2 regions of the Fructobacillus tropaeoli genome follow, and region 1 is predicted to be linked to the other one. Evidence: predicted binding sites of a transcription regulator. Region 1 holds the regulator's gene; the other holds the start of a gene.
The links. Region 1 encodes HrcA, which represses chaperone genes, less so after heat shock. Its sites were predicted from a motif close to TTAGCACTCNNNNNNNNNGAGTGCTAA; they were not measured.
Positions count from the first base shown of each region.

Region 2: groES (co-chaperone GroES) is a predicted target of HrcA. The motif match lies at 1,606-1,632, and genes of this name have one in related genera.

Region 1 covers NZ_BOJU01000002.1:173,396-177,827, reverse strand. Annotated here, with positions in the region: gene truB (tRNA pseudouridine(55) synthase TruB) at 1-573, shown strand, start outside; gene ribF (riboflavin biosynthesis protein RibF) at 621-1,577, shown strand; gene hrcA (heat-inducible transcriptional repressor HrcA) at 1,769-2,800, shown strand; gene grpE (nucleotide exchange factor GrpE) at 2,819-3,424, shown strand; gene dnaK (molecular chaperone DnaK) at 3,524-4,432, shown strand, end outside.
Region 2 covers NZ_BOJU01000003.1:43,872-48,303, forward strand. Annotated here, with positions in the region: gene groL (chaperonin GroEL) at 1-1,226, opposite strand, end outside; gene groES (co-chaperone GroES) at 1,297-1,581, opposite strand; gene FT12353_RS04315 (nitroreductase family protein) at 1,756-2,496, opposite strand; gene FT12353_RS04320 (FUSC family protein) at 2,585-3,070, shown strand; gene FT12353_RS04325 (Cof-type HAD-IIB family hydrolase) at 3,150-3,995, opposite strand; gene FT12353_RS04330 (lipid II:glycine glycyltransferase FemX) at 4,061-4,432, opposite strand, start outside.

The sequences.
Region 1 (4,432 bases):
ATCCAGATTCCACCAATCTATTCGGCCGTCAAGGTCAACGGCAAGCGCCTCTATGAATATGCGCGAGCGGGGGAAGAGGTTGAACTCCCCAAGCGAGAGGCGACTATTTATCGTTTCGACCAGACTAGTCCATTAACCTGGGTTGAAGGGCAACCTTACCAGCAAATGGACTTCTTGGCCCAAGTTTCCAAGGGAACCTATATTCGAACCCTGGCCTATGACCTCGGTCAAAAATTAGGACTGCCTGCGACGATGACGGCCTTGAAACGCACAGCCGGCTCTGGCTTTACCATCGACCAAGCCGTCCCACTCGATGACTTGTTGGCGATGGATTATCCTGAAATTTTAACGCACGTGCATGCCATTGAGTCCGTGTTGACTTGGCCGAAGAAGGTGTTGACCCAAGACGAGGTTTTTGCGGTCAAGAACGGGCAAAAAATTCCAGTTAGCACCTGGCCACAAAATGAAGCCGGTTACTATCAGGTGTATGGCCAAGACCAGTTGTTGGCGGTCTACGCCTTTGATACCGACCAGCAACTTTGGCGGTCGCGGTATTTCTTTGCCCAAAATTGAAACAAGCTAAGTGATTGAATTGGTAAAAACTCTGCTATAATATGCCCATGACTGAATTAATATCTTTGCATTATCCATTAAAAGAATTGCCCCAGTTGACTAGCAAACAAGTGCTAGCAATGGGCTTTTTTGACGGGGTTCACCTGGGCCACCAAAAGGTGATCCAGGAAGCGGCGCGGGTGGCACACGAAAATGGCTTGCCACTGGCCGTTTTGACTTATAGCCCTTACCCGGGCCTAGTATTTAAAAAACTGCCCCAGCCCTGGCATGATTTAACACCCCTGGACCAGAAGGTTCAGCTCTTAGGGAAGCTGGGCGTTGATCGGGTGTACTGCCTTCAATTGACGTCACACCTTTCGGCCTTGCATCCGGAAGAATTTATTAAGGAAATCCTTTTGCCTCTCCAGGTTCATACCGTTGTTGCGGGCTTTGACCACCGCTACGGCAAGAAGGAGTACCAAGCTGACATGGCTCACCTGCCTGAATATGCTGCTGGTCGCTTTGATGTCCTGACGGTTGCTAAGAAGACCCTCGGTAAATCAGCTGCCAAGGTGGCCTCAAGGCAGATTCGCCAGGACCTAGCAGCAGGTGATTTGGTCGCCGTAACGGAAAGTCTTGGTCGCGTTCACGAAACTACTGGGCTGATTGTCCATGGGGATGCTCGTGGCCGAACGCTGGGCTTCCCAACGATTAATATCTGGACGCCGGAAGTTGAATTCCTGCCTGGTATCGGCGTTTACGCTGTGAGCGCCTATGTTGATGGCCGCTGGGTTGATGGCATGGCCTCGATTGGTCGCAATGTGACTTTTGAAGCGAACCGACCGGTGACGGTTGAAATCAACCTTTTTGATTTCGCCGATGAAGTTTATGGCGAACCGGTAAAGGTTCAGTGGTACGCGAAGTTACGCAATGAAGTGAAGTTCGACTCCGCAGAAGCCTTGGTTGACCAGTTGCTGATTGACCAACAAAATACACGTGAATACTTTCAAGAAAAAGCAGATTAATTTTAATCTGCTTTTTTCTTTGCCATGACATAATCGCTGATAAGGTTGATAGATGGGGGTTTTCATGAAATTAGCACTCGTTTGTAAAGAGTGCTAAAAATAGTTTGCATTTTTCTGAATCTTTTGTATAATATAGTTGTTAGCAGTTAAGAGTTTTGAGTGCTAAACAAAATTAAAGGGGGTTTGGGTTGATGCTAACTGATCGACAGCAATTAATTTTGGCGGCGATTATTTATGAATATACCCAGACCGCCCGAGCGGTCGGGTCAAAGACCTTACATGACCAGTTAAATTTGGAATTTTCACCGGCAACGATTCGCAATGAGATGAGTTTCTTGGAGGAAGCCGAGCTGATTAAAAAGCTCCACACCTCCGCCGGTCGAATTCCTTCAAAAGCTGGTTACCGCTACTACCTTGACCACTTAATGGTGGCCGACCAGGTTTCTGACCAAGATGTTGCGCTGATTGCCCAACGGATTCGTGGTAACTTCCATGAATTGGATGATTTGCTTGGCCAAACGGCCCGGCAATTAGCAGACATGACGGGGTTAACGGCATTGGTGTTAAAACCAAAGGCCGTTAACCTAAAAATCTCGTCCTTTCAATTAATTCAATTGGAACGGCAACAGGTTTTGGCCGTCTTAGCAACGTCTGATGGGAAGGTAACCTCACAAACTTTCCGCCTACCAAAAGAAATGACCGTCTCGTCCTTAACGGACATGGTGGCCTATATCAATGCACAGATGGTTGGCAGACCGGTTCAAGAGGTTCTTTCACTGATGAATTCAGAAGAGTTGCCCGTCACGCTTTCACGCAATGTTGAAAGCCCGGCAGCTTTCCTGCAGCTCTTCGGTGAAGTGTTGGCTCGATCGGTTGAAGAGCAGGTCCACATTGGTGGCCGGCTCAACCTCTTAGAGGTGGCCGACGACGCCTACTTAAACCTGAAGGAAGCCCGGTCGGTCTTGGAGTTGTTTGACTCGCCTGAGGCGGTGCGCCAATTGGCTGTGACACAAAAACAGTCGGTGACGATTCGCTTGGGTCAGGAGTTGCCAACGTCGCTTTTGCAGGATTACGCCATTCTGGCCGCACTGTTTTCGGTCGGTGGCGATGATGGCGGTGTGATCGCATTAGTGGGTCCCATTCGGATGCCATATGCTAAGGTTGCCCGATTATTATCAACCTTTGCCAAAGCACTAGATACAAAATTACTCGAATATGTTTAACCAAAAGGAGGAACGCCCGTGGCGAAGTCTGAAGATGAAAAAGATTTGAAGCAAGCTGATATTGAGGAAGAAACAGAGGCAAAGGAATTTGCTGATGCAGACCAAACTCAAGAAGAAGCTAAGGACAAATCAGAAGAGACGCAAGCAGAATCAGTGGAGGAACCAGCAGTGGATCCACTAGCTGATTTGCAAGCAGCCCTTGAGAAGAAGGATGACGAATTACTTCGTGCTCAGGCTGAAATTCAAAACATCCAAAGTCGTAATGCTCGTGAAATTCAAAATATTCGCAAGTATGACGGCCAGAAATTAGCCGAAGCCATCTTACCGGTGGTTGATAACTTGGAGCGCGCTCTTGCCGTTGAAGTGGGGGATGACGACCAGGTGGCACAAATCCACAAGGGTGTTGAAATCACGTTGAAGACTTTGAAGCAGGCGTTGACAACCAATGGTATTCAAGAGGTCGGCCAAGTTGGTGATGATTTTGATCCCAATACCATGCAGGGTGTTCAATCCGTGCCGGCAGAAGGCGAAATCAAGGCCGACCAAGTGGCAACGGTCTTGCAAAAGGGCTATGTCCTTCAAGATCGCGTCATTCGTCCAGCGATGGTCGCGGTTGGACAATAATATTTGTCAAACAGCAAATATCTGGTGACTCAGCCTTTTGGCACCACACCTTAAAAAGCTTAAGAATATGATTTAAAAAATAGGAAGGGTCGATATACTATGTCAAAGATTATCGGAATTGATTTAGGAACTACTAACTCAGCTGTTGCCGTTTTGGAAGGTGGCAAGCCAAAGATTATTACAAACCCTGATGGTGGTCGGACGACACCTTCAGTTGTGTCATTTAAGAATGGGGAGACCCAGGTTGGTGACGTTGCAAAGCGCCAAGCAATCACAAACCCAGACACGATTTCATCAATTAAGTCTCACATGGGCGAAGAAGGTTACAAGGTAACCGTTGATGGTAAGGACTACACACCACAAGAAATTTCAGCCATGATTTTGCAGTACATCAAGGGCTATGCAGAAGACTACTTGGGTGAAAAGGTTGACAAGGCCGTAATTACGGTTCCTGCATACTTTAACGATGCTCAACGTCAAGCTACCAAGGATGCCGGTAAGATTGCTGGTTTGGAAGTAGAACGTATCATCAACGAACCAACGGCCGCTTCATTGGCTTATGGAATGGACAAGTTGGATAAGGATGAAAAGATCTTGGTCTATGACCTTGGTGGAGGAACATTTGATGTTTCTGTCCTTGAATTAGGCGACGGTGTCTTCGAAGTTTTGTCAACAAACGGTGATACTCACCTTGGTGGTGATGACTTTGATGCTAAGATTATCGACTACTTGGCTGATGAATTTAAGAAGGAAAACGGCATCGACTTGAAGCAAGACAAGTTGGCCTTGCAACGTTTGAAGGATGCCGCTGAAACTGCTAAGAAGACTTTGTCTTCAGCTACTGAAGCACAAATCGACTTGCCATTTATCGCTTCTGGCGACCAAGGACCTTTGCACTTGCAAACTTCTTTGACTCGCGCAAAGTTCAACGAATTGACAGCTGATTTGGTCAAGAAGGCCGAAGCACCTGTGATGAACGCCTTGAAGGATGCTGGCTTGTCATTTAAC
Region 2 (4,432 bases), on a different contig from region 1:
AAGCCTTCCTCAACGGCAGCTCGAGTAGCGTTCAAAGCATCCTCGATTCGGTACTTACGTTCCTTCAATTCCGTTTCAGTAGCAGCCCCAACGTTAATGACAGCCACACCGCCGGCCAACTTTGCCAAACGTTCTTGCAACTTCTCCTTGTCAAATTCTGAGGTGCTGTCGGCAATTTGTTGCTTAATCAAGTCAACCCGTTCCTTCACGGCTGCCTTGTCACCAGCACCTTCGACAACGGTCGTATTATCTTTGGTGATATTGACCTTATTGGCTTGACCCAATTGTTCGATAGTCACATCCTTCAAGTTCAAACCAAGGTCATCCGTGACAACCGTACCACCAGTTAAGATAGCGATATCTTCCAGCATGGCCTTACGACGATCACCAAAGCCAGGTGCCTTGACCGCAACAACATTAAAGGTACCACGCATCTTGTTCAAAACCAAAGTTGGCAAAGCTTCGCCGGTGATGTCGTCGGCGATAATCAGCATTGCCCGACCCTGTTCCACAACTTGTTGCAAGACAGGCAAGATATCTTGGATATTACCAATCTTCTTGTCCGTAATCAAGATGTAAGGGTTGTCCAAATTAGCTTCCATCTTTTCGTTATCAGTAACCATGTACTGTGACATGTAACCACGGTCAAATTGCATTCCTTCGACAACGTTCAAAGTGGTTTCAATTCCCTTTGATTCTTCGATAGTAATCACACCATCGTTACCAACCTTTTCCATTGCTTCAGCGATCAAAGAACCAACTTCATCGCTGGCTGCTGAAATTGAGGCGATTTGGGCAATCTCGTCCTTCGTTGAAACCGTGTGAGACATTTCATGCAACTTCGCAACAGCAGCTGCCGTTGCCTTTTCGATACCCGTTCGAATGCCAACAGGGTTAGCACCAGCCGTCACGTTCTTAAGTCCTTCGCCAACAATCGCTTGAGTCAAAACGGTGGCAGTAGTGGTACCATCACCCGCAATGTCATTAGTTTTTGAAGCGACTTCGGCAACCAACTTGGCACCCATGTTTTCAAAGTGGTCCTCTAATTCAATCGCCTTGGCAATTGTGACCCCATCATTGGTAATAATTGGTGAACCATAAGATTCTTCCAAAACAACGTTGCGACCCTTTGGCCCAATCGTTGTTTTCACAGTGTCGGCCAACTTATCAACTCCGACCTTCATCTTTGAGCGAGCGTCTTCCGCAAACTTCAATTCCTTTGCCATTTTCCCTACTCCTTTAACCAAAACTGATTGAAATCATCATTATTTGTGCTAATTGTCTTGTAATTGTTGTTTAATCAACGATGGCGATAATATCTTTTTCATGGAGAGCCAAGTATGATTGACCATCATAAGTCAATTCCTGACCAGCAAACTTGTCAAATAAAACCTGGTCTCCTTCTTTGACTGTCATGTCCAGCTTCTGGCCTGAATCGGCCACCAAGCCACTCCCTGTTGCCACAACCTTACCGGTTACTGGCTTTTCTTGCGTATTAGCGGCTAAGACAATGCCACCAACTGTCTTTTCACTTTGTTCTGCAACACTGACGACCACGCGGTCTCCTAAGGGCTTTAACATGAATCACAACCTCCGTTTATATTTTTAGCACTCGTACACATCGAGTGCTAATCTGACTTTAGTATAGCACCTAAGACCTATTTGTCAACAAGGTGAAATTCGTTTTATTCAAAAGAAAAAGCCGGCCAAGGCCTCCATCAATAGAGCTCGCACGACTTTTTATACATCTTTATTTTATTTTAAATCAAGTCCCTTATCATGAGGGTATTGAGATAAGGCGGTGTTCGCAGCACCCTTCGTTAACAAAGAGGCGTTATGCTTCGTCCAATTGGAATCAATATCCCGCCCCTTAAAGTAAGTGGCCATCGTTTGATCATATTCCTCAATGGCAGCCTTCATTTGGTCGTCATCGTAATGGTCCTTCATCAATGAACCAGCCAATGGCAACTTAGGTTTGATGCCTGGTTTTTGATCAGGGTAGCCAAGTGAAAAGCCCATAATTGGCTTAACGTATTTTGGCAAGTCCAATTCCTTTTCATAGAGTTCAAAGGCGCCCATTGCACCTGCCATTGTGACAGAACCGATTCCAAGCGATTCAGCCGCCACCTGAGCACGACCTAAGGCAATCGAAGCCGAAACAATCCCGCCCTCCAAATATTGGTAGTGCTGGATGCGTTCTTCCATAATAGCCCGGGTTTCAGCGTCCTGATTTAACAAAACCTTGTGCCAATCGACGGTAACAACAAAATACCGAGTGGCATTTTCGATGTACTTCATCTTCACCTTTTCAGTGACCCGTCTCTTGAGGTCTTGGTCGGTGATTTCAATAAAGGTGACTGGCTGAAAGTTTTGCATATTCGGTCCGGCAAGGGCTGCAGAGAAAATCGCTTCGACTTCCTCATCGGTCACTGGCCGATCGGAGAAAGAGCGGATTGATTGGTGGTCATGTAATTGATCAAGTACTGGATTTTTAATCATGTTTTACCTCACTGATTGGACAATCATTACCTTTATCTTACTATCTATGATACGCTAAATACTATCAATAAAATAGGAGCACCCCATGAAAAAGTTACAGATCCACGTCGGCATGCGGACCGTGAAGACCGCCATTGTTGTGATGTTGGTCTTACTCGTTTATCACTTTGTCGACCGACCAGCGTCGGTTCCCGCCCTGGCGGCCGTCTTCGCCCTTCGAGAAGATTGGGACAATACCATTCAATTTGCCAAAATTCGTTTACTATCAAATAGTGTTGGTGGTTTCTTCTCACTACTTTACTTTTTGATCCGAGAATTTACACACCACAATAGTTGGATGCCAATCGTCATTATTCCAATTTTTGTTATCTGCACGATTGTTATTCTCAACGCTTTAGACTGTAGTCTAGGAATTGTCGGTGGTCTCGCAGCCCTCTTGTTGATTGCTTTGACCATCCCAATGGATGCCACCATCGACTACGTCTTCTTACGAATTGTTGATACTTTTATCGGTGTTTTGTTTGCTATCGGCGTTAATTATTTTGGTATCCCAGAACAGGAAACCAATTAAAAATCAGTTTCGGCCTAAAAGTTAGCCGGTAACAAATCTAATTTTATAGGCAAGAAAAAAAGACTCAGCTGAGTCTTTTTTAATCCATTTCCACTTGATTATCAAGCTTCAATTCGCTTTCAATGGTTGCTAACACGCCATCCTGAACGTTTGTCTTCAACGCCAAACGCTTATGGGCATCGTGCATTAATGGCATAGCATTTGGCATCAGGTAGGAGTTGTCATACTTCGCCAACATCTCCAAATCATTGGTATTATCACCAAAGACCATCACTTCGTTATCCATGACATTGTAATAATCTTGGAGAACTTCCAAGGCCGCCGCCTTATCAACACCCTTTGGCAAAACATCAACGGAACCAAAACCAGAACCGGTGACGTGGACTTCTTCGCCAAAAACTTCCTCTAACTGTTGAACATGTTCTTGCACCTCTTCATGAGGCCAGACGAAAGAAACACCTAAAATCTTATCATCAATCTTCAAGAGTTTTTCGACCTGAACGACATTTGGATAGAACATCGACAGCATTTCCTTAAATTCTTGGCTGACGTGGTTAGAAATATAGGTCCCGTTGACCCCAGCCAAAACAATCACATTGTCAGCTGATTGGGGATTTAAGGCATTCCAATCAATTACCTTGCGAATCTGTTCCGGTGTCAAATAAACCGCATACAACTCTTGGCCCGGTGTTGTTACCACCGACCCGTTGGAACCGACAAAATCGATTTGGTCTAACAAGCCATAAGCGGCCATTGGCTCAAAAAGCTCCTTTAAATTGGCCACTTGTCGACCGGAGGCCGCGACAAAGCGCACGCCTTTTTCCTTTAATTGTGACAAAACCCGGGCAAAGTGTTCTTGATCGTAACTATCTTCACCGGATAAAAACGTACCATCCATATCGGATGCAATCATTTTAATGGTCATTGGATGCCTTTCTTGTCTTGTTTGCTAGTCGACTAGTTCACACAACTAGGGGCTACCATCATCGGCTAGGCAAATTGTTCTAAGTATTTTTGATAGGCTGCCTGGTCGACAACCCAATCCAGCTCCCCAATATAGGCAACCTGTGGGTCATGGTAGGCAAAGCCGTGCTTAAACTTATAAAGACCGTCAGTGTGGTCAAATTCGCCAACACCACCGAAATCATAAGCAACCTTCCCTAAGGAAAGCCCCCACTTCAGCATTTCCCACTGCACGAGGTAGGGACCGTAGTGCTTGGCAAATTCACGGTTTGATCCGGCATACATATACCAAATCTTTTCCCCGTAACCAAAGCCAATTCCAGCCGCAATTACTTGGCCGTCATAATGTGCCAAGAAAACCCGGAACAAATCAGAATCGGCCCATAGTTCTTGCATGCG